Regions from separate parts of the Nocardia fodinahabitans genome, predicted to be linked through region 1. Evidence: riboswitches for the same ligand, from Rfam matches in the RefSeq annotation. Region 1 holds a riboswitch; the other holds the start of a gene.

Region 1 (7,426 bases):
GCCAAGTACTCGTGCACCAGCAACGTGCCCACCAGCGACAACACCGCGATCACATCGACTCCGGTCCTACCCTGCAGCAGCGTGGCGACCATCCACCACACCGCGGGCACGATCGCCACCACCGTCGCCGCGATCCAGGCGCCCTCAGCCACCCCGTGCAGCCCGAACAGCCACGCAAGCAGCCCGAACATCAGCATGGCGACAGTCACCGCCACCAGCACCGGCTCCACCCACCCGGCGACCCGTTGTGACCACCGCCCCACCATCGAATTCGGTCCGGCCACACCCTCTCCTTCCCGAACCCAGCCTGCTGACAATCGGCTCTTCACCACCAGACAACGTGAACCGCACGTTCTCGGACAGGGCCGCAATTCCCCAACCCAGATGCCATTCGCCCCCAGCGACAACACAGCGCAACCCGCGGTGACTCTCTGTACTTTCAGTGACCCCTGAACGCCACGCAGCACGCAGGATGCCCCGTATGGCGGGAGTGTCAGAACCTTGGCTCTGTCTCGATTTCGGTGGTAGCGCGCCTTGGTCTATGCCAACAGGATTCGGTGTCGGAGTAGCGGACCAGGCTGACCAGGGCGGTCATTTCCGCGCACGCGGCGGCACTCCCGGGTCGGCGGCGCGGCGCGCGCGAAGGTGGTCTCGGTAGGGGTCGACCAGGCAGGGCCGGTACTGCGGTGGTCGCCGTGGACGTTCCGGCTCGCGCGCACGGGCAATGCGTTCGACCGTGTTCAGCGACACGCCCAGTCGGCGCGGGCCAGACAGGCTGCGTAGCGCGCCGACGACAGGGTCGGCGCTTTCGGGGCTCAGCTCAGGGCGTGGTCGAGGTCGCCGAGGAGGTCTTCGATGTCCTCGAGGCCGACCGAGATGCGGACCACGCCGTCGGACAGGCCGATGGAGGAGCGGCCTTCGGGGCCCATCGCGCGGTGGGTCGTCGTGGCGGGGTGGGTGATCAGCGTCTTCGCGTCACCGAGGTTGTTGGAGATGTCGATGATGCGGAGGCGGTTGAGGACCTCGAAGGCGCGCTTCTTGCCGTCGTCGCCAGCCAGTTCGAAGGTGACGACGGTGCCGCCGCCGGACATCTGGGCGGTGGCGAGGGCGTGCTGCGGATGCGATTCCAGGAAGGGGTATTTCACCCAGTTGACCGACTTGTTCGCCTCCAGGAACTGGGCGACCTTCAGCGCCGACTCGGTGGACTGGCGCACGCGCAGCGGCATGGTCTCCAGGCCCTTGAGCAGGGTCCAGGCGTTGAACGGGCTCAGCGCGGGGCCGGTGTGGCGCATCAGGTTCTTGACCGGGCCGTCGATGTAGTCCTGGGCGCCGAGGATCGCGCCACCGAGCACGCGGCCCTGGCCGTCGATGTGCTTGGTGCCGGAGTACACCACCACGTCGGCGCCGAGTTCGAAGCCGCGCTGTAGCAGCGGGGTGGCGAAGACGTTGTCCAGCACCACCTTCGCGCCCGCGGCGTGCGCGAGCTCGGTGACCTTGCGGACGTCGACGAGGGTCTGCATCGGGTTGGCCGGGGTCTCGAAGAACACGGCCTGGGTGGGCACCGAGAGCGCCTGCTCCCACTGCTCGAGGTCGTCACCGTCGACGAAGACGGTCTCCACGCCCCAGCGCGGCAGGATCTCGTTGCACACCACGAAGCAGGAGCCGAACAGGCTGCGCGCCGCGACGAGGCGATCGCCCGCCTTCAGCAGCGCGCCGAGCGCGGTGAACACCGCGGACATGCCGGACGCGGTCGCGAACGCGGCCTCGGCGCCGTCGAGCAGCCGGATGCGCTCCTCGAACATGGCCACCGTCGGGTTGCCGTAGCGGGAGTAGACGAAGTGCTCGACCTCACCGGTGAAGGACGCCTCGGCGGCCTCGGCGCTCTCGTAGACGAAACCCGAGGTCAGGTACAGCGCCTCGGAGGTCTCCTCGAAGCCGGAGCGGCGCAGGCCGCCGCGGACGCCGAGGGTGGCCGGGCCGACGCCCTCGGGCAGTGGCTTGTCGAACGAACCACCGGTGATCATGCTGTTCTCCTTATGCCTGACGCCACGGCAGGCCGACCGCGCGCCAACCGACGCTGCCGCGCTGCCCGAACGCGTCGGGGCCGCCTTCGAAACCGTCGAGCACGTTGTAGGACGGGGCGATGCCCGCCGCGGTCGCCACGGTCGCGGCGCCGATGGAGCGCTGCCCGGAGCGACACAGGAACACCACGGGCGCGTCGTCCGGACGACCGGCCAGCGCCTGCTCGAGCTGCGCGCCGAAGTTCGGATTGCGGGTCCCGGTGCCGTCGACCCACTCGATGAAGTGGGCCGGGCGCTCGATCGAGCTGGTGTCGGGGATGCCGACCTGTGCCCACTCGCCTTCGGTGCGCACGTCGACCAGCACCGCGCCCGGGTGCTCGGCCAGGATCTCCCACGCCTTCTCAGGGGTGATGTCGCCGGCGTAAGTCATGTCGAACCTCCTGCGTGAATCCGCTCTTGCCGTGCCGGTTCTCCGGGCACACGGCCAGGTCGTCACCCGGAGCACCCCACCGCGGAGGAGGGTTGCCGACCAGCGAGCCGGGGCTTGGCGCTGGCACTCATGACCTTGCGATTCGAGATTGCCCCGGCACAGGCCACCGTGTCAAACAGTGCTACGGCGTGCAGACCAGCCAGTTGCCGTCCACCCTGGTCAGGTTCCAGGTACTGGTGGACGGCGTGTCGCCGATCTGCACGGTGGCGTCGATCTTGGCCCGATCGCCGTTGACGGTCGCCTTGTCGAAACCCTTCTTGTCGATCGTCACTGCCGATTTCGGGCCGCCGAGCCGTTCCGACAGGCCGGACTTCTCCTCGTCGAAGCCGGGGCAGGCGACACCGGGCGGCGGACGCAGCTCGCTGCGGGAGCGCGCGTCGATATAGTTGGTGACAGCGGCCGCGAGGCGATCGGCCTCTGTGACATTTTTCTCAGCGGGCGAGAGCAGCCCGCCGAGCACGATGCCGATGAGCACGATGATCGCGATCACCGCGGCCGCGACGAACGGGACGATGGAACGCTTGTCGGTCTGATCCACCACGATGGGCTGGTCTTCCGAGCTTGTCTGCTCCTCGTTCATGCTCTAATCCTGACAGACCCGGTGCGGGCAACCACACCGCACGCCGGGTGGACACAACGCCGCAGATAGAATCGCCAGAATGCGGTGCGCTGCCGACCTCGAAGGCAGCTGCCAGCAGCCGGATCGTCAACTTAGCCTAGGCTAAATAGACGCCGTCAACAGTTCTCGACCAAAGGGTGCGCGTAGAAAATGACCGAACAGAGTGCAGCGACCCGCCCGCTCCGCATTGCGATCGTGGGCGCAGGACCGGCCGGTATCTACGCCGCCGACGCATTGATGAAGTCCGATGCCGATGTCAGCATCGACCTCTACGAGCGCATGCCCGCGCCCTTCGGTCTGATCCGCTACGGCGTCGCCCCCGATCACCCGCGCATCAAGGGCATCATCACCGCCCTGCACAAGGTCCTCGACAAGGACCAGGTGCGCCTGCTCGGCAACATCGACTACGGCACCGACATCACCCTCGACGACCTGCGCCAGTTCTACGACGCGGTCATCTTCTCCACCGGCGCCAACGCCGACCGCGCCCTGCCCATCCCCGGCATCGACCTCGACGGCTCCTACGGTGCCGCCGACTTCGTCTCCTGGTACGACGGGCACCCCGACGTGCCGCGGTCGTGGCCGCTGGAGGCGGAGAAGGTCGCCGTGCTCGGCGTCGGCAACGTCGCCCTCGACGTGGCCCGTGTGCTGGCCAAGACCGGTGACGAGCTGCTGCCGACCGAGATCCCGCCGAACGTCTACAAGGGTTTGAAGGCCAACAAGGCCGTCGAGGTCCACGTCTTCGGACGCCGCGGCCCCGCCCAGGCCAAGTTCACCCCGCTCGAGCTGCGCGAGCTCGACCACTCGCCGACGATCGAGGTCATCGTCGATCCCGAGGACATCGACTACGACGAGGGCTCCGAAGCCGCCCGCCGCAACTCCAAGCAGGTCGACATGGTCGCCAACACCCTCGAGCAGTGGGCGATCCGCGACCAGGGCAACCGCCCGCACAAGCTGTTCCTGCACTTCTTCGAGTCCCCGGCCGAGGTCATCGGCGAGGACGGCAAGGTCGTCGGTCTCAAGACCGAGCGCACCCAGCTCGACGGCACCGGCAACGTCAAGGGCACCGGCGAGTTCAAGCAGTGGGACGTCCAGGCCATCTACCGCGCCGTGGGCTACCTGTCGCAGAACATCACCCAGCTGCCGTTCGACGACCAGGCTGGCACCGTGCCGAACGAGGCCGGCCGCGTGATCTCCGACGAGACCGCCGAGGGCTCGGCCCGCTTCATGCCCGCCACCTACGTCACCGGCTGGATCAAGCGCGGCCCGGTCGGCCTCATCGGCCACACCAAGGGCGACGCCAACGAGACCATCGCCTGCCTGCTCGACGACGCCAAGGACTTCGCGCCCGCGCCGCAGCCCGAGCTGGACGCGGTCACCACGTTCCTCGAGAGCAAGGGCATCCCGTTCACCACGTGGGCCGGCTGGTATCGCCTCGACGCGCACGAGCGCGCCCTCGGCGAGCCGGAAGGCCGTGAGCGGGTGAAGGTCGTCGAGCGCGAGGACATGCTGCGCGCGTCCGAGCCGAACAAGGTCTAAGCCTCGGACGTCGGGCCCGAACTGTTCCATTCCGCCGAACTCGAGGCATTCTGTACAAGTGTTCGATGCCCACGTCCACATCATCGATCCGCGGTTCCCGCTGATCGAGAACGAAGGCTACCTACCCGACCCCTACACCATCGCGGACTATCGAAAGCGTATGGAGCACTTCCATGTTCGCGGTGGTGCGGTGGTCAGCGCGTCGTTCCAGGGGTCCGACCAGTCGTATCTGAAGGCCGCGCTGGCGGCCCTCGGTGAGGACTGGGTCGGGGTCACCCGATTGGATCTCGACGCCACCGACGACGAGATCATCGAGCTGGATCGCGCCGGCGTGCGCGCGCTGCGGTTCAACCTCAAGCGCGCCGCCGCCGACATCACCGAGATGACGTTGCAGGCGCTGCGCGCGCACGAGCTGGCCGGCTGGCACGTGGAGCTCTACATCGACGGCCAGATGCTGGCCTCGCTGCAACCGGTGATCTCGAAACTGCCCGCGCTCTCGATCGACCACCTCGGCATGTCCGAGGAGGGCCTGCCCTATCTGCTGGATCTGGTCGATCGGGGCGCCAGGGTGAAGGCCACCGGTTTCGGCCGGGTCGACATGGACGTGGCCGAGACGCTGCGCCGGATCCACGCGGTCAACCCGGGCGCGCTGATGTTCGGCACCGACCTGCCCGGCACCAGGGCGGGCAGGCCGTTCGAGGACACCGACGTCGAGCTGATCTGGCAGGTGGTCGGGGCCGACCTGCACGCGGTGCTGGAGGACAACGCCAGGGAGTTCTACCGGCTGCCGGTGGCGGACCGGCCCACGGCCGATCCGCTGCCGACCAGGCCGATCCCGCGCACCGACAATCCGACGGTGCCGATCCCCCGTGACGAACTGCCCGGCGCGGGCGAGCGCACCCGCCCGCTGCCGGTCATCGAGTAGCTCAGGCCAGGATCGCGCCGGTGAACCACACACCGGCCGCGATCAGCGCGCCGAACAGCTCGACCAGCATCGACAGGCCGACGCCTTTGAGCGCGTGCAGCGTCGCGGGCCAGGCCAGATCGTTGGTCTTCAGCCGGTACAGCTCGGCCAGGTACACGCCGAGCACGAAGCCGATGAACAGGCCGACGATCGGGATGACGAAGAACCCGACGACGCCGAGAATCGCGCCGAACAGCAGTGCCCGGTTCGACACCCCCGCCTCGCGCATCCGCCTGCCGGGCCAGGTGTACTTCACGACGGCGGAGATGACCAGCGCGACCGTGGCGACCGCGAGCACCGTCCACGCGGCGCTGCCGCCGGTCATGAAGGCCCACACCGCGATTGCGGCGAAGATCAGGATGACGCCGGGCAGGATCGGAACGATCACACCGATTAGGCCGACCAGAATGACGAGGCCTACGATGACCTCACCCCACACGCTCACTACCGGGTTCCTCCCATTGTGGCGCCGAGTCGCGCCACCCGGAATTCTGACCCATGCCCTACCCGGCTCGCCATCCCGACGCTATTGTCGGAGTGTCAATACCGTTCGACGATGAACAGAGGTCAGGTGTGAGCGAGTCCACCGCCAAGCAGGGGCCCCTCGCGGGTATCAAGGTCATCGAGCTGGCCGGCATCGGGCCTGGCCCCCATGCCGCGCTACTGCTGGCCGACCTCGGCGCCGATGTGGTCCGCGTACAGCGTCCCGGCATGATGCCCGGACACATGGAGCGCCCGCAGTGGCGCGGCCGCACCATCGTCGAGGCGAATCTGAAGGATCCCGCCGACGTCGCCAAGATCCTCGACCTGGTCGAGCGGGCCGATGTGCTGCTGGAGGGCTTCCGTCCCGGCGTCACCGAGCGCATGGGCCTCGGCCCCGACGACGCGCTGGCCCGCAACCCGCGCCTGGTCTACGGTCGGATGACCGGCTGGGGCCAGTACGGCCCGCTGGCCGATCGCGCGGGCCACGACATCAACTACATCTCGCTGACCGGTGTGCTCAACGCCATCGGCCGCAAGGGTGAGCGGCCGGTGCCGCCGCTGAACATGGTCGGCGACTTCGGTGGCGGCTCGATGTTCCTGGTGTTCGGCGTGCTCGCCGCGCTGGTCGAGCGGCAGAGCTCCGGCAAGGGCCAGGTCATCGACGCCGCGATGATCGATGGCGCGCTTGCCCTTTCGCACATGATGTGGGGCATGCGCGGGGTCGGCCTGTGGTCCGACGAGCGCGGTACCAACCTGCTCGACACCGGCATGGCGTTCTACGACACCTACGAGACCTCCGACGGCAAGTACATGGCCGTCGGCGCGATCGAGCCGCAGTTCTACGCCCAGCTGCTGGCCGGGCTGGAGATCGACGCGGAGGGGCTGCCGATGCAGCTCGACCCGAACGGGCAGGACCAGCTGCGCAAGCTGTTCGCGGACAAGTTCAAGACCAAGACCCGCGACGAGTGGGCCGCGATCTTCGACGGCACCGACGCCTGCACCACCCCGGTGCTGACCTTCACCGAGGCCACCGAGAATCCGCACATCGCGGCCCGTACCGGCCTGATCGAGATCGAGGGCGTCGTCCAGCACGCGCCCGCGCCGCGCTTCTCCCGCACCCCCGGCGGCGTGCCCACCCCGCCGCCGTCGGAGACGACACCGATCGAATCGGTCTGGGCTGACTGATTTTCCGGCCTGTCGTCGGTAGTCTCACCGACTATCGACGACAGGCCACGGATCCGAACCGGCCACCGGCCACCGAAGGTGCTCACCGCGTTGATCGCGGTCACCACCTTCGGCGCCGCGCTGCT
Region 2 (7,426 bases), 1.0 Mb from region 1:
TGCGGCAGCAGCAGCATGCCACCGAACATGGCGGCACCGACCACGAACGAGATCACCACGCCGAGCGCGAAAGTGGTGTTGGTGAAGATGCGCAGCGGGATCAGCGCCGCGTCGCCCATGACCTTCTCGACCGCGACGAACCCGATGACACCCGCCGCGCCGATCAGATAGCAGACCACCGACGCCGCACTGCCCCAACCCCATTCCCGCCCCTGCTCGGCCACGATCAGCAGCGGGACCAGACCGATCGCGAGCACCAGCGCGCCACCGAAGTCGATGCGATAGGTGGCGTGCGGCTTGCGCGGCAGCTGCAGCACCCGCGTCACCACGACCAGCGCGAGCAGGCCGAGCGGCACGTTCACCAGGAACACCCAGCGCCAGCCGGTGATGCCTAGGATGGTGTCCTGCCCGGCCAGCAGACCGCCGAGCACCGGCCCGAGCACGCTCGAGATACCGAACACGGCGAGGAAATAGCCCTGGTAGCGGGCCCGTTCCCGGGGGCTGACGATGTCACCCATGATCGCCAGCGCCAGCGACATCAACCCACCCGCGCCCAGACCCTGGAACGCGCGGAAGGCCGCCAGCTGGTACATCGAGGTGGCGAACGTGCACAGCAGCGAGCCGATGATGAACAGCCCGATCGCGGTGAGGAAGAACGGCTTACGGCCGAACATGTCCGAGAGCTTGCCGTAGAGCGGGGTGCTGATCGTCGCGGTGATCAGGTAGGCGGTCGTCGCCCAGGCCTGCAGCGAATAGCCGTGCAGGTCGTCGGCGATGGTGCGGATCGAGGTCGACACGATCGTCTGATCGAGCGAGGCCAGCAGCATGCCGAGCATGAGGCCGGACAGGATGGTCAGGATCTGGCGGTGGGTGAAGCCGGCGGGTGATTCCACCGGGGCCGCGGTTGTCGTCACGAATCGTTCTCCGTCGCGGTAGTGCTCAGTGCGGTCGAGCGGGTCAGCAGGGTCGGGCGGGCCGCGTCGTAGTCGTCGACGAAGCGCGTCAGCAGCGCGGCGAAGGTCGCGCGGTCCTCGCTCGACCAGTCCTCGGTGACCACGGCGACCGACTCGCGGCGGCGGGTCCGGATCCGCTCGGCAACCTCCCGGCCCTGGTCGGTCACCTCCAGCACGGTGGCGCGACCGTCATCGGGATCGGCGACGCGACGCACCAGTCCCCGGTCGACCAGCTGGGCGACCTGCCTGCTCACCGTCGACGCGTCCGAGTGCACGGCCTCGGCGAGCGCGCCCGAGCGCATCGGCCCGTCGCAGACCAGCCGGAACAGCACGACGAAGCCCGCCGGGTCGATGCCGGAGCGGTCCTTGATCTGGGCCAGCGTCCGGTCCCGCAGGCGGTGCAGCCGGACGAGCTGGACCGCGATCGCGTCGATCGCGGGCTCGTTCTCCACCAATTCTCTTCACCTTTACTTGCATCAATCAATTAGTTGTGTGATGCAAGTATGTAGACAGAACGGTCGCCGGGGCAACCGTTTGAACTGCCTTTACTCGCCCTTGAACTCGGGGGCGCGCTTCTGGAACACCGCCGTGATCGCCTCGGTGAGGTCCTTGGACGGCAGGAACGCCGCGTTCCAGGTCGACACGTAGCGCAGGCCGTCGGCCACCGCGGGGGCGGTCCGGTGCTCGAGCACGTCCTTGATGCCCTGCACCACCAGCGGCGGGTTCTCGGCGATCTCGCGCGCCATCGCGTGCGCGGCGGCCACCACGGCCTCCTGGTCGGCGAACACCTCGTTCACCAGGCCGATCCGCTCGGCGCGGGCGGCATCGATGTCCTTGGCGGTGTAGGCGAGCTCACGCAGGTTGCCCTCGCCGATGATGCCGGGCAGACGCTGCAGCGAGCCGATGTCGGCGACGATCGCCACCTTCGCCTCACGCAGGCTGAACTTGGCATCCTCGCTGGCCAGGCGGATATCGGCGGCGGCGATCAGGTCCAGGCCACCACCGATGCACCAGCCGGACACGGCCGCGATCACCGGCTTGGTGCACTCGGCGACCGCGGTCACCGAGTCCTGCATGCCGCGGACCACCTTGAGGAACTCGGTGCGCGGCGCCGCCTTGGCGTCGTCGGCCAGCACCGGGGCGAGCATGCCGCCCATCGCCGCCAGGTCGAGCCCGAAGGAGAAGTGCTTGCCCGCGCCGGTGAGCACCACGGCCCGCACCTGCGGGTCGGCGTCGAGCTCGCGGAAGATCTCCGGCAGCTCACGCCAGAAATCGGGTCCCATCGCGTTGCCCTTGCCCGGCCCGGTCAGTGTGACCTGGGCAACGTGGTCGGCGATCTCGACGGTGAAGGCTTGCCAATCAGTCATGGGCCGAGTCTATTGGCGCGCCGCCAGGGATGCGCGCAGCCCCCGGGGTGAACCCCAAAATCCCGCTCCCCCGGCATATTTCCCGCAATCGTCCTACTCTGGATTTCATGCGCAGGTCGTCTCTTCCGGCGGTCGCATGCCGCGTCGCCGATACGCTCATCGCCCGCGGGCATCACGGCGTCATCGTTTCGCCCGAGACGCCCGCTGCCACCGCGGCCGATGCCGCCCGCGCCATGGGCGCCCATCCCACCGCGATCACCACCTCCCAGGTCTTCCTGCTCGACGACGATCCCGTCCTGCTGCTGGTCGCCGACCACCACCAGGTCGACCTGACGCGCACCGGCAAACGCCTGGAGGGCACCCTCACCCCCGCGCCCACCGCGCTGGTCGAGCGCATCACCGGGCAGCCGATCGACGGCACCGCCCCCGTCGGTCATCCCACCAACCTGCCCACCTGGGTCGACACCGCCCTGGCCGAGCACACCGAGGTGTGGGCCGCGGGCGGTCATCCGAACACGGTGTTCCGCACCAACTTCCGCGAACTGGTCCGGATCACCGCCGGACTGCCGATCGAGGTCGACTGAGCCGCGTCGAGTGTGATGTGCGTCGAACCGGCCGCCCGGACACTGGGCGGCGCTGGGGCACGGGCGTAGTTTGGGGCGGTGAGTGAAGTGCGACGGACTCCGGCCGACCTCGTGGTCCCCGACGATCTGAGCGGGATCACCGCCGAGCAGTACCGCGCCTCGATGCGTCACTACCCGGCCGGCGTCACCGTGGTGACGATCGGTGCCGAGCACGGCCCGGTCGGCTTCACCGCGACCTCCTTCGCCTCCCTCTCCCTCGAACCGCCCCTGGTGTCGTTCAACATCGCCCACACCTCCTCGAGCATCGAGGCCCTGCGCGCCGCCGACTCGGTCGTCATCCATTTCCTCGGCGAACACCAGCACCACCTGGCCCACCGCTTCTCCCGCACCGCCGCCGACCGCTTCACCGACCGCTCCCTGTGGACCACCCTCGACACCGGCGAACCGGTCCTGCACGGCACCCCCATCTGGCTCCGCACCACCCTGCACCAACTCATCGACATCGGCGACCACACCCTCGCGGTAGGCCTCGTCACCCGAGTCCACGACGAAACCCGGGAATCCCCGTCCGCCGCCCCCCTCCTCTACTACAACGGCAAATACCACCGCCCCACCGCCCTCGACACCTGACAGCGGTCGAACTCCGACGAGCGCCGTCCGGTCGAGTGATGTCATCCGCCCGACGGGTCAGCCCCTCTCGCACGCCACGCCGTCACCGTCGCCGTCCAGGCCGGAGCGGTAGCCGGGCTCTCCGCGGTGAAGTGGGGCCACGCCCGCGGCGCGAGCGGCAGCGCAGTTCTTGTAATAGGCGCTGGGAGTGGGTGGCGCTTCCGGTTCGGGCACCACGACGCGTGGCGCCGGTACCGGCACGGTAGTCGTGATCGGCGCGGGGACGACTACTGGTGGCGGCGGGGCGGCAACCGTGGTCGTCGGCACGATCGGAGGCGGCGGAGTTTCGACAACGGTGGTCGGTGCGACAGTGGTCGTCGTCGGCGAGAGTGTTGTGGCCGAGGACGCGCTGGGGCGGATGGTCGACGTCGTCGAAAGTTCCGTCGCCGGAGCGGACCCGTCGTCGGCGAGACCGCCGATCACGGCTAGACCGACAATGCCGGCGACCCCGATCCCGGCCACCAGGGCCAGCGGCGCTTCTTGTCCTGCGGGCGGGGCGGGCGGGCCCACGGATCGGGCGGCTGAATCGGTCGAGGCACTATCTCCCCTTAAGTTCCTGAGCAGTGCTTTTAGGACTCATCGCGACCGGCCGACGGCCTGTTACCCAATTCCGCGGCGCGTCAAACATTTTTTGAGGGAGACATGCCGATGCGGCCGGACCGGAGTCGGCCGCATCGCCGACGACTCAGCCGAGGAGGCAGGGGGCGGCGCGGGTGTCGGGGGTGAGGGGGCGGGTTTCGGGGGTGGGGTTCCAGAGGCCGTCGGTGGCGGCGTAGGTCCAGGTGGGGCCGGATTCGGCGAGGGTGGCGACGGCGGTGATCAGGCGGTCTACGTCGGCGGCGGTGGTGCCGAGGCCGATGCTGGCGCGCAGGGCGGCGTCGAGGCCGAGGGCGGCGAGGAGGGGGTGGGCGCAGAAGCGGCCGTCGCGGACGCCGATGGCGTGTTCGGCGGAGAGATAGGCGGCGACCTCACCGGGGGCGTACCCCGCCACCGTGAAGGCGACGATGCCGACGCAATCCGGGCTGTCGGACCAGATGCGGACCAGGTCGACACCCGGGATGGCACCCAGCCCGGCACGCAGCCGGTCGGCCAGGAAGCGCTCGTGGGCGACCAGTTCGTCCGGGTCGATCGCGGCGAGCGCGTCGCAGGCGGCGGCGATGGCGGCCGCGCCCAGCACATTCGGTGAGCCCGCCTCGTGCCGCTGCGGCGCCGCGGCCCATTCGACCTGCGCCACACCGACTTCGCGCACCGCACCGCCACCGGCCAGGTACGGCTCACCGGCATCGAGCCAGTCCCGCCTGCCGACCAGCACACCGGCACCGAACGGCGCGTACAACTTGTGCCCGGAGAAGGCGAGATAGTCGATCCCGTCCTCGCACAGGGAGATCCGTCGATGCGGCGCCAGCTGCGCCGCGTCGACGAGAATCCGCGCGCCACACAGGTGGGCGATGGTCGCCAACCGCTCCAGCGGCAGCACCTCACCGGTCACATTGGAAGCCCCGGTCACCGCGAGCAAAGCGGCGGGCTTGCTGCACAATTCGGCGACGACCCGGCGAACCGTCTCCTCGACGGTATCGGCGGCCCGCACGACCCGACGCCCGCGCGCGGTCCACGGCAGGAAGTTCGCGTGATGCTCGATATCGAGCACCACGGTCTCCCCGGGCACGCAGCCGGCCAGCAGGTTCAGCGAATCGGTGGTGTTGCGGGTGAAGACGACGACCTGGTCGTCGGCGGCATCGACGAACCGGGCGACCGCACCACGCGAGGCCTCGTAGCACTCGGTGGCGATCCGCGAGGCGTAGCCCGCGCCGCGATGCACGCTGGCGTAGTACGGCAGCAGCCGCGAAATCCGGTCGGTGACCTGCCGCAACGCCGGCGCGCTCGCGGCGTGGTCGAAGTTGGCGTAGGCGCTGGTCCCGCCCTGCACGAGCGGAACCCGCAGGTCCGCACCGGAAACGGCGGCCAGGGCACAGGTGGGGTCGATAACTGCGGTCATGACGAAATCCCGTCGGCTCAGGGACTCGTTCCCGACAAGGGTGCTGCGAGTCCGCGCTTGCCGCGCCCACTGCGGACGGCGGCCTGGTCGTCACCCGGAGCACCCCACCGCGGAGGAGGGTTGCCGACCAGCTAGCCGGGGCTTGTCGCTGGTACTCGTGACCGGTTTCGAGACTGACAGACGATCCCGCGAGCTGTCAACCACCGCGATCGGCCCGTCGGAAACCCGCGACGTTTGCCGCGATCATGACCGCGCCGATCACGCCACCGGCACCCACTGCGGCCGTCCCCGCCGGACGAGGGGTAATCCCCACGGCCACAACGGAATCGGACATCCCGACCGGACACCCGGTTGCCATCGGATTGCCACTTTTCCCCAAACCGCTCAACGATCTGCTTCATCCATGATGGATCACCCAAATGATTGAGTTGCCCCACTATCTGTTAGGGTTGCCGATCATGTCCACGAACTCGAACTCCGTCCGCGGCCTGCCGCGCTACCCGGTGTACGCGCTCGGACGGCTCACCAAGGCACTGCACGCCGAGATCGACGTCCCGTTGCGCGATCACTGGGTGCTCACCTTCATCGCGGAGAACGCCGACCTGACGCAGAAGAAGGTCGGCGACGCGCTCGGCATCGACCGCAGCGAAGTCGTCCGGCTGGTCGACGCGCTGGAACGCGCGGGCCTGGTCGAACGCACCCGCGACGGGTCGGATCGCCGCAAGTACCGGCTGCGGATCACCGACGCCGGACGCAAGCAATGCAAGCGCACCGACCGCCTGATCGCCGACGCCACCGCGCGAGTGCTCGAGCGGCTGGACCCCGAACAACAGCGCACCCTGCACCGCCTGACGCTGATCGCGCTCGGCGAATCACCGCCGTCGCCATCGTGATCGGCGCCGACGGCACGCCTCGCGCTGCCGTCCGGCCACACCTTCTCCGAGTACCGTTGGCATCTGGTGACCATCCTGTTTGCCCTCCGGTAACCCGCCCGTGAAACAACAAACACCACCGATGGGGGTCGACCGATGAGAGGTGGACTGAGCGCCATGCTCGAGCCACGCACTGAGGACCCGGCGAGCCGGTTGCGTGATCCACTACTGCGCGCCGACCTGGCCGCGCCACCGCGCACCCTGGTAGACATCCTGACCAGCACCGCCCTCGCCCACCCCGACGCACCGGCCATCGACGACGGCACCGTCGTGCTCAGCTATATGGAGCTGATCGCCGCGATCGAGGCCAGGATGACCGAGCTGACCGCGGCGGGCGTGCGCCCCGGTGACCGGGTCGGCGTGCGGATGCCCTCGGGCAGCGCCGCGCTGTACGTCACGATCCTGGCCGTTCTGTACTGCGGCGCCGCCTACGTCCCCGTCGACGCCGACGACCCGGAGGAACGGGCCCGGCTGGTCTTCGGCGAGGCCAGGGTCAGTGCAATGGCCACCGGCGCGGGCATCGAGTCGGCGACCGCCGCCGCGGGCCGCACGCCCGCCTCGGACTGGAACACCCTGCCGTCGCCCGCCGACGACGCCTGGATCATCTTCACCTCCGGCTCCACCGGCACCCCGAAGGGCGTCGCGGTCACCCACCACAATGCCGCCGCCTTCGTCGACGCTGAGGCCAGGCTGTTCCTGCAACATGCCCCGATCGGCCCCGGCGACCGGGTGCTGGCCGGGCTGTCGGTCGCCTTCGACGCCTCCTGCGAGGAGATGTGGCTGGCCTGGCGCCACGGCGCCTGCCTGGTCCCCGCCCCGCGCGATCTGGTTCGCACCGGCGCTGACCTGGGCCCGTGGCTGATGCGCCGCGAGATCAGCATCGTCTCCACCGTGCCGACGCTGGCCGCCACCTGGCCCGCGGAGG

The links. Region 1 has a riboswitch for S-adenosylmethionine ahead of NV348_RS13645 (rhodanese-like domain-containing protein). Riboswitches for the same ligand answer to the same signal wherever they lie in the genome.
Region 2: it holds a riboswitch for S-adenosylmethionine, as region 1 does, so the genes downstream of both, NV348_RS18270 (aminotransferase class V-fold PLP-dependent enzyme) here and NV348_RS13645 (rhodanese-like domain-containing protein) in region 1, are expected to answer to the same signal.

Annotation. Positions count from the first base shown of each region.
Region 1 is NZ_JBRJJC010000001.1:2,913,677-2,921,102, forward strand. It holds gene NV348_RS13635 (heavy metal translocating P-type ATPase) at 1-266, opposite strand, end outside; gene NV348_RS13640 (O-succinylhomoserine sulfhydrylase) at 816-2,024, opposite strand; gene NV348_RS13645 (rhodanese-like domain-containing protein) at 2,035-2,451, opposite strand; SAM riboswitch class IV at 2,469-2,586, opposite strand; gene NV348_RS13650 (Rv0361 family membrane protein) at 2,633-3,091, opposite strand; gene NV348_RS13655 (FAD-dependent oxidoreductase) at 3,281-4,669, shown strand; gene NV348_RS13660 (amidohydrolase family protein) at 4,728-5,594, shown strand; gene NV348_RS13665 (DUF456 domain-containing protein) at 5,596-6,078, opposite strand; gene NV348_RS13670 (CaiB/BaiF CoA transferase family protein) at 6,207-7,301, shown strand; gene NV348_RS13675 (hypothetical protein) at 7,392-7,426, shown strand, end outside.
Region 2 is NZ_JBRJJC010000001.1:3,929,838-3,937,263, reverse strand. It holds gene NV348_RS18300 (MDR family MFS transporter) at 1-914, opposite strand, end outside; gene NV348_RS18295 (MarR family winged helix-turn-helix transcriptional regulator) at 911-1,405, opposite strand; gene NV348_RS18290 (crotonase/enoyl-CoA hydratase family protein) at 1,499-2,320, opposite strand; gene NV348_RS18285 (YbaK/EbsC family protein) at 2,428-2,904, shown strand; gene NV348_RS18280 (flavin reductase family protein) at 3,067-3,534, shown strand; gene NV348_RS18275 (excalibur calcium-binding domain-containing protein) at 3,592-3,747, opposite strand; gene NV348_RS18270 (aminotransferase class V-fold PLP-dependent enzyme) at 4,259-5,569, opposite strand; SAM riboswitch class IV at 5,618-5,732, opposite strand; gene NV348_RS18265 (MarR family winged helix-turn-helix transcriptional regulator) at 6,028-6,462, shown strand; gene NV348_RS18260 (Pls/PosA family non-ribosomal peptide synthetase) at 6,619-7,426, shown strand, end outside.